One region of the Paenibacillus sp. FSL H7-0943 genome, then DNA from elsewhere that is predicted to be linked to it. Evidence: predicted binding sites of a transcription regulator. Region 1 holds the regulator's gene; the other holds the start of a gene.
The links. Region 1 encodes CtsR, which represses protease genes until heat stress. Its sites were predicted from a motif close to ATGGTCAATAAAGGTCAAACA; they were not measured.

Region 1 (4,427 bases):
TGAAGCCCCCCTCAAGATGAGATTTCCCAATTAGTAAGACCCCTTGAAGACGACGAGGTAGATAGGTTGGAGGTGGAAGTGCAGCAATGCATGGAGCTGACCAATACTAATCGGTCGAGGGCTTATCCTATACGTAGGATGCAGATTCGTTTCGGATTCAGTTTTCAGGCATCAAGCCTGAAATACGCTTAGAAATTCATTGTCACTTCTGGTGATGAACTGAATTTCACGCGGCAGCGTCTGTTTCACAGACGCATGTTTGGTGGCGATAGCGGAGGGGTTCCACGCGTACCCATCCCGAACACGACCGTTAAGCCCTCCAGCGCCGATGGTACTTGGACCGAAGGGTCCTGGGAGAGTAGGACGTTGCCAAGCACAAATAGACCACTGTTGATAACTCGACAGTGGCTTTTTTGCGTCTATTATAGATTGTGGAAAACTTGTGGATAATTCATTGGAATTTGCAGAAAACTTACGCACATGTGGATAGATGATTAAAAGGCAAAAAATCACCAAATGGTGTGGATTAAGTACATATTTATGTAGATCTGTCAACAGAAAACCTAAGTAATACACGGGTTGCTGTGGATATAGTCATATTTATGTGGATAGAGGGATTGATAAGTGGATAATTATTTTAACTTGAATAGAACAAGATTACAAGACTATTTTTAAAACTGCCTAAGGCTGTGGATAACTGAAAAAAGTTCGAAAAATATCCTTATAATTCGCACACAATACACTCTCTTGTTATACTAACCATAAAAGTAAATTCATAAATGATGAGGTGAGTTTTGTGGATATCAGACAGTTGCACTCAGAAGAGTTTGATCTAAGCATGGATTTATCTGAATATGCTTTTCAATACAAGCTGCCTAGTGAGAAAAGGGCGAATGCTAAGGAAAGATTTAAAGCAGAACGCGTATGGGGTGCTTTTGAAGAAGGTACTTTGGAAGCTAAACTTACTCTTCTTCCGTTCGAAGTGTACATACAAGGTAGATTAGTACCTATGGGAGGGCTCGCAGGGGTAGCGACATGGCCAGAGAATCGCAGACAGGGACATGTGGCAAAGCTCCTAGCGCATACGCTGCAAACGATGAATGAGGCGGGGCAGACATTATCTTTTCTGCATCCGTTCTTGATCCCCTTTTATCGCAAATTTGGTTGGGAAGTTTATTGTGAATATAAGAAATACTCCATTCCTGTTGCCAAGTTTCCCAAGAAGGTTGAAGTTGAGGGCAAGGTAAGACGTGGTGTTATAGATATCGAAGTATTGGACAACTTATACAATCGTTTTGCAGTTAGATATAACGGAACACTTAAGCGTGATTTGGACTGGTGGGAAAACTCTGTTCTGGATGATGAAGGTCAGACTGCGGTATTTTATTCACAGCTTGGGGAACCTGAAGGATACGTACTATATAAGATAGAAAATAGAGAGCTGGTCATTGATGAATTTGTGTTTTTGAACGAACAGGCCCGGCAGGGGCTGTGGACATTTCTTGCGAATCACGATTCGATGGTGACCGGTGCATCGCTAAAACTGGTGCCATCCGATGATATGTTACCCTTTTTGCTGCCTGATCCGCGTATAGAGCAGGAGAATTATCCTTATTTTATGGCGCGTATTGTTAATGCTAAAGCATTCGTGGAGAGTTATTCTTTTAAGCGTCACAACAGTCAGAAGAAACAGGTTATCTATATTGAAGATAAATACGCCCCATGGAATGACGGGTTGTGGGAATGGACTGTCTCCGAAAAGGGAGCAGCAGCTTTCTTGCGTATAGAGGGTGAACGGGATGCAGCTGACTTAAGCTGTGAGATTGGTACGCTGACGATTCTAATGTTTGGATATAAACGCCCGGCAGAGCTGGCTCGTTATGGACGTGTGACTGGTAATCCGAGGGCTCTGGAATGGCTCGAAGAAATCATACCGCAAGCTGAAACTGCACTTTTTGATCATTTTTAGAAAATAATTAGGCTCTCCCCTTCGAAAGATGCTGGGAGAGTTCTTTATTTCCGAATACATTCGCTGAAAAAAGTGAAAAATAAGAGAATCCTCTTGGAATTAGCACAGAATATGTTATAATATTAAAAAGTCAAAGAAAGTCAAAGTCAACGCACCTGATGACATACAGTGCGATCCTCTGAATTTGTGAAGTTTTCTTCAGACTTATATGAATGAAGTTCACTAATGAATGTCATTAAGGATGCGGGCGCAAGCGATATTATGAAGCTTTAAAGAGCACTGGAGGATGAGTGATGCGCAATATCTCTGATATTATTGAACAATATCTGAAGAATATTTTGCATGAAAGTCCCGAAGGTACGGTGGAAATCCAGCGAAATGACCTGGCGGACCAGTTCTCATGCGTACCGTCACAGATCAATTATGTTATTAGTACACGCTTTACACTGGAAAAAGGCTATGTGGTGGAAAGTAAGCGTGGTGGCGGGGGATATATTCGTATTCAACGTTTTGAATTGCCGCCCAACGTGGCACTGCATGCCCATTTAAACCATACTATAGGTGGCGGGATAGATCAGAACGCTGCCGAAGGGTTGATTTATCAACTGGAAGAAGCTGGTTTTCTAAGCAAGCGTGAGGCGTGTCTTATGCGCGCTGCTGTTTCTCGGGATTGCCTAACGGTTAAGATTCCATATCGGGATGAGATTCGGGCCAAGATTATGAAGGCGATGTTAATCTCTTTGTTAGGCAAATAATTGTCAATCATAAGGGAGGGGCTTTCGCTTATGCAATGTCAGGAATGTGGCGTCAAGCCAGCAACACTCCATTTCACCAAGATCGTGAATGGAGAGAAGACAGAATTTCATATCTGCGAGAGCTGTGCGCGGGAGAAGGGTGAACTGATCCCGGGAACTGCTGGAGGATTCTCCATTCACAGCTTGCTGTCCGGTCTGCTTGATCTTGAAGGGGCCGGTAAGGAAAAGACGGCTGCTACGAAGACTACGCAGAGTCTGCAATGTGAGAATTGTGGAATGACGTACTCGCAGTTTAGCAAATTGGGTCGTTTTGGCTGCAGCTCCTGTTATAAATATTTTAACAGTGCACTGGACCCGCTCTTTAAACGGGTGCATGGCAGCACTTCGCATGTAGGCAAGATTCCTAAACGTGCTGGAGCACAAATTGTGTTCAAGCGGCAAATTGATGAATTGAAGCTGGAATTACAGCAAAGTATCGCACAGGAGGAATTCGAAACTGCGGCAGAGCTGCGGGATCAAATTCGCCAACTTGAAAAAGAAATGGCACAAGAGTAAAGTCTTTGATATATAGGGGGGATATGACATGTCAAGTCTCCGATTTACTGAACAAGCGCTTAGTGATTGGATGCGCTCGGGAGGCAGTCACTCCGAGATTGTAATTAGCAGCCGTATGCGTATTGCACGTAATTTAGAGCATCTTCCATTCCCTATGCTTGCTTCCTTAGAGCAATCGGAAGAAGTATTAGAGCTGCTGGCCCCTGTGTTTCATGGGGAAACTGCTGCCGAATTCGGATCTTTTCAACTAATAAAGCTTGCTGAAGTGAATGAACTGGATAAAAAGGTATTGGTCGAGAAACATCTCATCAGTCCTAATCTGGCTAATGATTCACGTGGCGCAGCTGTGATATTAAATGAAGATGAGTCGGTCAGCATCATGATTAACGAAGAAGACCATCTGCGGATCCAATGTCTGTTCCCGGGTCTTCAGGTAAGAGAAGCATGGCAACGTGCGACAGCCATCGATGATATCTTCGAATCGGCTGTGAATTACGCTTTTGATGATAAAAGAGGATACTTGACCAGTTGTCCCACCAATGTGGGTACAGGGCTGCGTGCCTCAGTAATGCTGCATTTGCCAGCACTAGTAATGACCCAACAGATCAATCGCATATTGTCAGCAGTGAACCAAGTGGGATTGACTGTAAGAGGAATTTATGGTGAGGGCAGCGAAGCAGTAGGGAACATCTTTCAAATTTCCAATCAGATTACTCTCGGTCAAACAGAAAGTGAAATCATCGAGAACCTTCACAGTGTAGTCACCCAGATTATAGAGCATGAACGAAATGCCCGTGAAAGGCTGCTTGTAGATTCCGCTTTGAGAATTACAGACCGAGTGAAAAGATCTTATGGGATTTTGTGTTACGCTGCTCTAATGGAGCTTAAAGAATCCGCACAACGGCTGTCTGATGTGAGACTTGGGGTTGACCTTGGCATACTGGAAGGCCCTTCGATTTCCGTGCTTAATGAGCTTAACGTTAAGACACAGCCAGGATTTCTGCAAAAAATGTTCGGTGACGAGATGAACGCCACTGAACGGGATATGTATCGGGCGAAACTGCTCCGAGAAACACTGGGAACACAACATTAATATAGATATTTATTATTCATGGAGGTGCAGGAGATATGATGTTTGGAAGATTTAC
Region 2 (4,427 bases), 800 kb from region 1:
TAAGCATGAATTGTAGTCATCAAGCCTTCAACGATACCGAACTTGTCGTTCAGTACTTTTGCCATAGGAGCTAGGCAGTTAGTTGTGCAAGATGCGCCGGAAATAACAGTCTCAGTACCATCAAGAATGTCATCGTTAACGTTGTAAACGACAGTTTTCATGTCGCCAGTAGCTGGAGCGGAGATAACTACTTTCTTAGCTCCACCTTTCAAGTGTTTTTCAGCTGCTTCTTTAGTTGTGAAGAAACCTGTGCACTCAAGTACGATATCAACGCCTAGGTCGCCCCATGGCAATTCTTCAGGGTTGCGGTTAGCAAGAACCTTAACTTCTTTACCATTGACTTTGAAGAAGCCATCATGCACTTCAACATCACCTTGGAATTTACCTTGAGTTGTATCATATTTAAGCAAATGAGCAAGCATCTTAGCGTCAGTCAAGTCGTTGATTGCTACCACTTCGATACCTTCTACATTTTGAATACGGCGGAAAGCAAGGCGTCCAATACGTCCAAAACCGTTAATTCCAACTTTTACACTCATTGAATAGTTCCTCCTAGAATTCGTTTTATTTATTCAAAACAGACGGTGAGGTCTGTCATGACAACAATGTTAAGTATGATGCAAGAAGTATGTTATTGCCTGCAATCTAAAAACTACGAAGATAGCTGTAGTTGATTGTCAATTTCCTTGCCTATTTCTACTGCGGCAGCCTCGTCCGTGACGAGAATATTCTCCTGCCCGAAACGCAGCATGGCATGAATGGCTTTGGCCTTGGGTTTGCCTCCTGCAATACCGATGACTTTCTCTGTCCGAATAATATCTTCTAGACGTAGACCCATCGTAAGCATGGTATGGACAACCTGACCCTCTTCATTGAAATAATAGCCAAAAGATTCGGCCACTGCCCCTTCACCCTGGATTTCCGAGACTGTAGCCTCGTCCAGTTTGCGGCGGCGGGTCATTTCAATGGCATCCCCAATCCCATGTACAATAATACGCGAACTACGGATGGTTTGTACAATCTCTCCAATATTAGAGTCAAGTGCCAGCGATTGGTATGCATCCCCACTAAGCAAATCAGGGACATGCAACAACCGGTAGTTGGCTCCAACCCGCTTTGCCATTGTTGAGGCAATCGTGTTGGCTTGAATCTCCATACTCTCTCCTAATCCTCCACGCGCCGGAACAAACCAAGCGTTCTTATAGGAAAGGGACAACGGCGGTGTCAGTTGATCAGCCATATCGGCAAGCGTAGATCCACCTGTGACGGCAACTGTATCATCTGCGCGAAGTATACTCAGCAGCGCTTTCGCACCCGCTCGGCCAAGCTCTCGTTTGGTGAACGGCGATGACTCACAATCACCCGGTACTACAATAACTTTATCCAGACCATACGTTGCTCGAATTTTCTCTTCCAGCTCATCCAGACCAAATAGGCTCTTAACAACCGGCTCTAGCAAATCAAGCAGTCTACGTCCAGCAGCGCTAATGCGCATGCCAACACTCTCGATCTCAATAAGCCCTTGCGATTTCAGAAGATCCGTCTCGGCACGCAGTACCCGCTCAGTCATATCTAGCGAAGCGGCTAGCGTTCTGCGCCCAATAATATCGGACAGCATGATCTGATGAAGAATCGTGTACCGTCTCTTAAGGGTTTCCATGAGATCAGGCAGAAGCTGCTTTTGGATATCTAATAAATTACGCATACTTTCACTCCTGCAACTTCGTCTTCCTCTATTCCCTTGTTCATGGTCTCAAAACGTCCCGGGTAAACTTTTTAAGTCCCACCCATATTCTAACCAAATATTGCTCGAAGCGCAAGTCTTCCGAGAGTAGAATTCTCAAGCGCTTGTCTTCTTATACATTAATAAGGTCAGAAAAAGATTTAGCGCCCGATGCCTGCCCCTAAAGCGCTTGTCCAGTATTAATATTACATTGCAATTGTGTAAAAATTGTATTATAATCATTTTTGTTGCGCCCGTGGTCCAATGGATATGACGTAGGCCTCCGAAGCCTGAGATCCAAGTTCGATTCTTGGCGGGCGCGCCATTAATTTCATTTTTGCACATAATTTAGTAGTGCCTATACTAATACTTAACCAAAGAGCCGCTTGTCGGCTCTTTTTTTTGAATATAAGTTTGACTTTCTTTGACTTTTTGTTTGAATTTGTTTATCATGTGGGTAATACGGCAAGAGTAAAAATGAATACATTTAAAGAACCAATATCAAGGAGGTTTTCCACGTGAGTTATATTCCTATGGTAGTAGAACAGAGCAACCGCGGCGAGCGCGCTTATGACATCTATTCCCGCCTGCTGAAGGACCGCATCATTTTCCTTGGAACGGAGGTTAATGACGTGGTAGCCAATTCTATCATCGCACAAATGCTGTTCTTGGCTGCCGAAGATCCTGACAAGGACATTCACCTTTACGTGAATAGCCCAGGCGGTTCCATTACTGCAGGTATGGCTATTTTTGATACAATGCAGTACATTAAACCAGACGTTTCCACCATCTGTGTGGGTATGGCAGCTTCCATGGGAGCTTTCCTGCTAAACGCTGGCGCCAAAGGCAAACGCTTCGCACTGCCTAACAGCGAGATCATGATCCACCAGCCTCTGGGTGGTGCTCAAGGTCAAGCAACGGACATTGAAATCCGTGCCCGCCGCATCCTCAAATTGCGCGATAAGCTGAACCGTATTCTAGCAGAACGTACGGGTCAACCTCTAGAACGTATTGAGAAGGATACAGATCGCGACTACTTCATGACTGCTGCAGACGCGGCTGAATACGGTATCGTAGATAAAGTAATCGAGAAGACATTGCCTAGCGGTGTGTAAGCTATAAAGTAAAAATATAAAGAGGCTGTGCTCTATCCGTTATGGTTAGAGCACAGCCTCTTTATATTTTATAGAAGACCTAAATCCAATTAAGCCAGGCCGCCATAACCTAGCGCATCCAGCTTCTCGGCAATTACGCGATAACCCCGGCCATTCGGATGCAAATGATCAATGGATAACAGCCCTCTCTCATTTCCTGCGAACTCACTGTAAATCGAAGCAAATCCACATACTCGGCTGCTGTACTGTGCTGCGTATTGATTAAACTGCCTGACCCACTCTGTCGCACCAACCACCTGAGGATAGGGGTTATATAATCCCACAATTCTAATGATAAAAGGTCTACGCGTCCTCGCCTTCAATTGTATAAGGATATTCATAATTGCAGAGAAATTTTGTTTGCATTCCTGAAGCGATCTGCGCAGTTCTGCGGATAAGTTGCCTTGCTGTCTTGCTGCTGATTTGGCCGCGTGAATCAAATCATTACCACCGATAGACACAGTGATGATATCAGCTACTCGAACGGCCTCACGCATCATGGAATTTCCGCGCAGCCGCTGCTCCAGCTCTGAAGTAGTCATTCCGTTCACGCCTAAATTCGTAGAGGCTACAGTAGTCCGCAGTCTCCCTTCTGCCATTCTACGGTACACCGGTACAAAACCGTTACCTGGCAGAGCACCAAATCCAGTCGTCAAGGAATCGCCAATTGCAGTATATTGGTAGCCCATAGCTCTCCCCCGTTCATAAACTAGTTACTCCCTTTAGCATATGAACAAGAGACAACTCTGGTAAGGGGGAGATGTCTTGTGCCGACATTAGCGGAGACGAAGCGTTTTCATTTATTTCATGCCAGCAAACGGGCTACTGCCATCCGGTAAAAGCTCTTTGAAACTAAAAGTATACTCAGGGAAGCCTGCAGCATACGCTGTGTACTCATATAATTGGAAGAACAGAACAACCTTGTCGTCCTTCAGATAGAAATATTTCTCCGTATTCAATCCGTTGAATCCTCCCAAATAACTATCCTCTGCCTTCAGCAGCTTGCTCAGCTTTGCATTCAGCTGTTTTTTGTAGTTTGGATTAGCTCCAAACAGGTCGCCCAACAGTAGACGTTTACCATCCTTAAGCGAGAAGGTGAAGGCTTCACGGTTAGTCATTCCATGGGCGCCGCCCGTATCACTATACTGATGCATCACTATGCTGATCACACCATTCTGATTGTAGGTCACTACATAACCTGAATCATAGGTGTATTTGGGCTCTGCTCCATCTCGATCGGAGATATCCTGTTCTGCACCCGCCGCGAATTTCATAACACTTTCCTTCAAAGTATTATTAATAGCTTGTTGCGCACTGGAGTTGCCCAATCCACTGATCTTCGGATAATCAAGCTGAATAAAAGCTTCTGCCCGATCTTTAGCATAAGTTTCCGTGGTTACCGTCAGCGCGTTCTGCGGTCTGTTCACCACATTCAGCCTACTGGCGGCCCGACTCCAATCTACCTTATAACCCATATAATCATTTAACAATCCTGATGGAACATAGAGGCGATTATTAATTAACTTCCCTTCATACTCTCGAATGAAATA

Region 2: the regulator CtsR is predicted to act here: its motif matches at 2,135-2,155, upstream of clpP (ATP-dependent Clp endopeptidase proteolytic subunit ClpP).

The regions. Positions count from the first base shown of each region.
Region 1 is NZ_CP150148.1:6,273,009-6,277,435, reverse strand. Features, by position in the region: rRNA gene NSQ55_RS27610 (23S ribosomal RNA) at 1-130, shown strand, start outside; rRNA gene rrf (5S ribosomal RNA) at 259-375, shown strand; gene NSQ55_RS27600 (GNAT family N-acetyltransferase) at 797-1,969, shown strand; gene NSQ55_RS27595 (CtsR family transcriptional regulator) at 2,263-2,724, shown strand; gene NSQ55_RS27590 (UvrB/UvrC motif-containing protein) at 2,755-3,279, shown strand; gene NSQ55_RS27585 (protein arginine kinase) at 3,308-4,372, shown strand; gene clpC (ATP-dependent protease ATP-binding subunit ClpC) at 4,408-4,427, shown strand, end outside.
Region 2 is NZ_CP150148.1:183,229-187,655, reverse strand. Features, by position in the region: gene gap (type I glyceraldehyde-3-phosphate dehydrogenase) at 1-539, opposite strand, end outside; gene NSQ55_RS00915 (sugar-binding domain-containing protein) at 653-1,705, opposite strand; tRNA gene NSQ55_RS00910 (tRNA-Arg) at 1,974-2,048, shown strand; gene clpP (ATP-dependent Clp endopeptidase proteolytic subunit ClpP) at 2,242-2,838, shown strand; gene NSQ55_RS00900 (GDSL-type esterase/lipase family protein) at 2,928-3,566, opposite strand; gene NSQ55_RS00895 (DUF4163 domain-containing protein) at 3,678-4,427, opposite strand, start outside.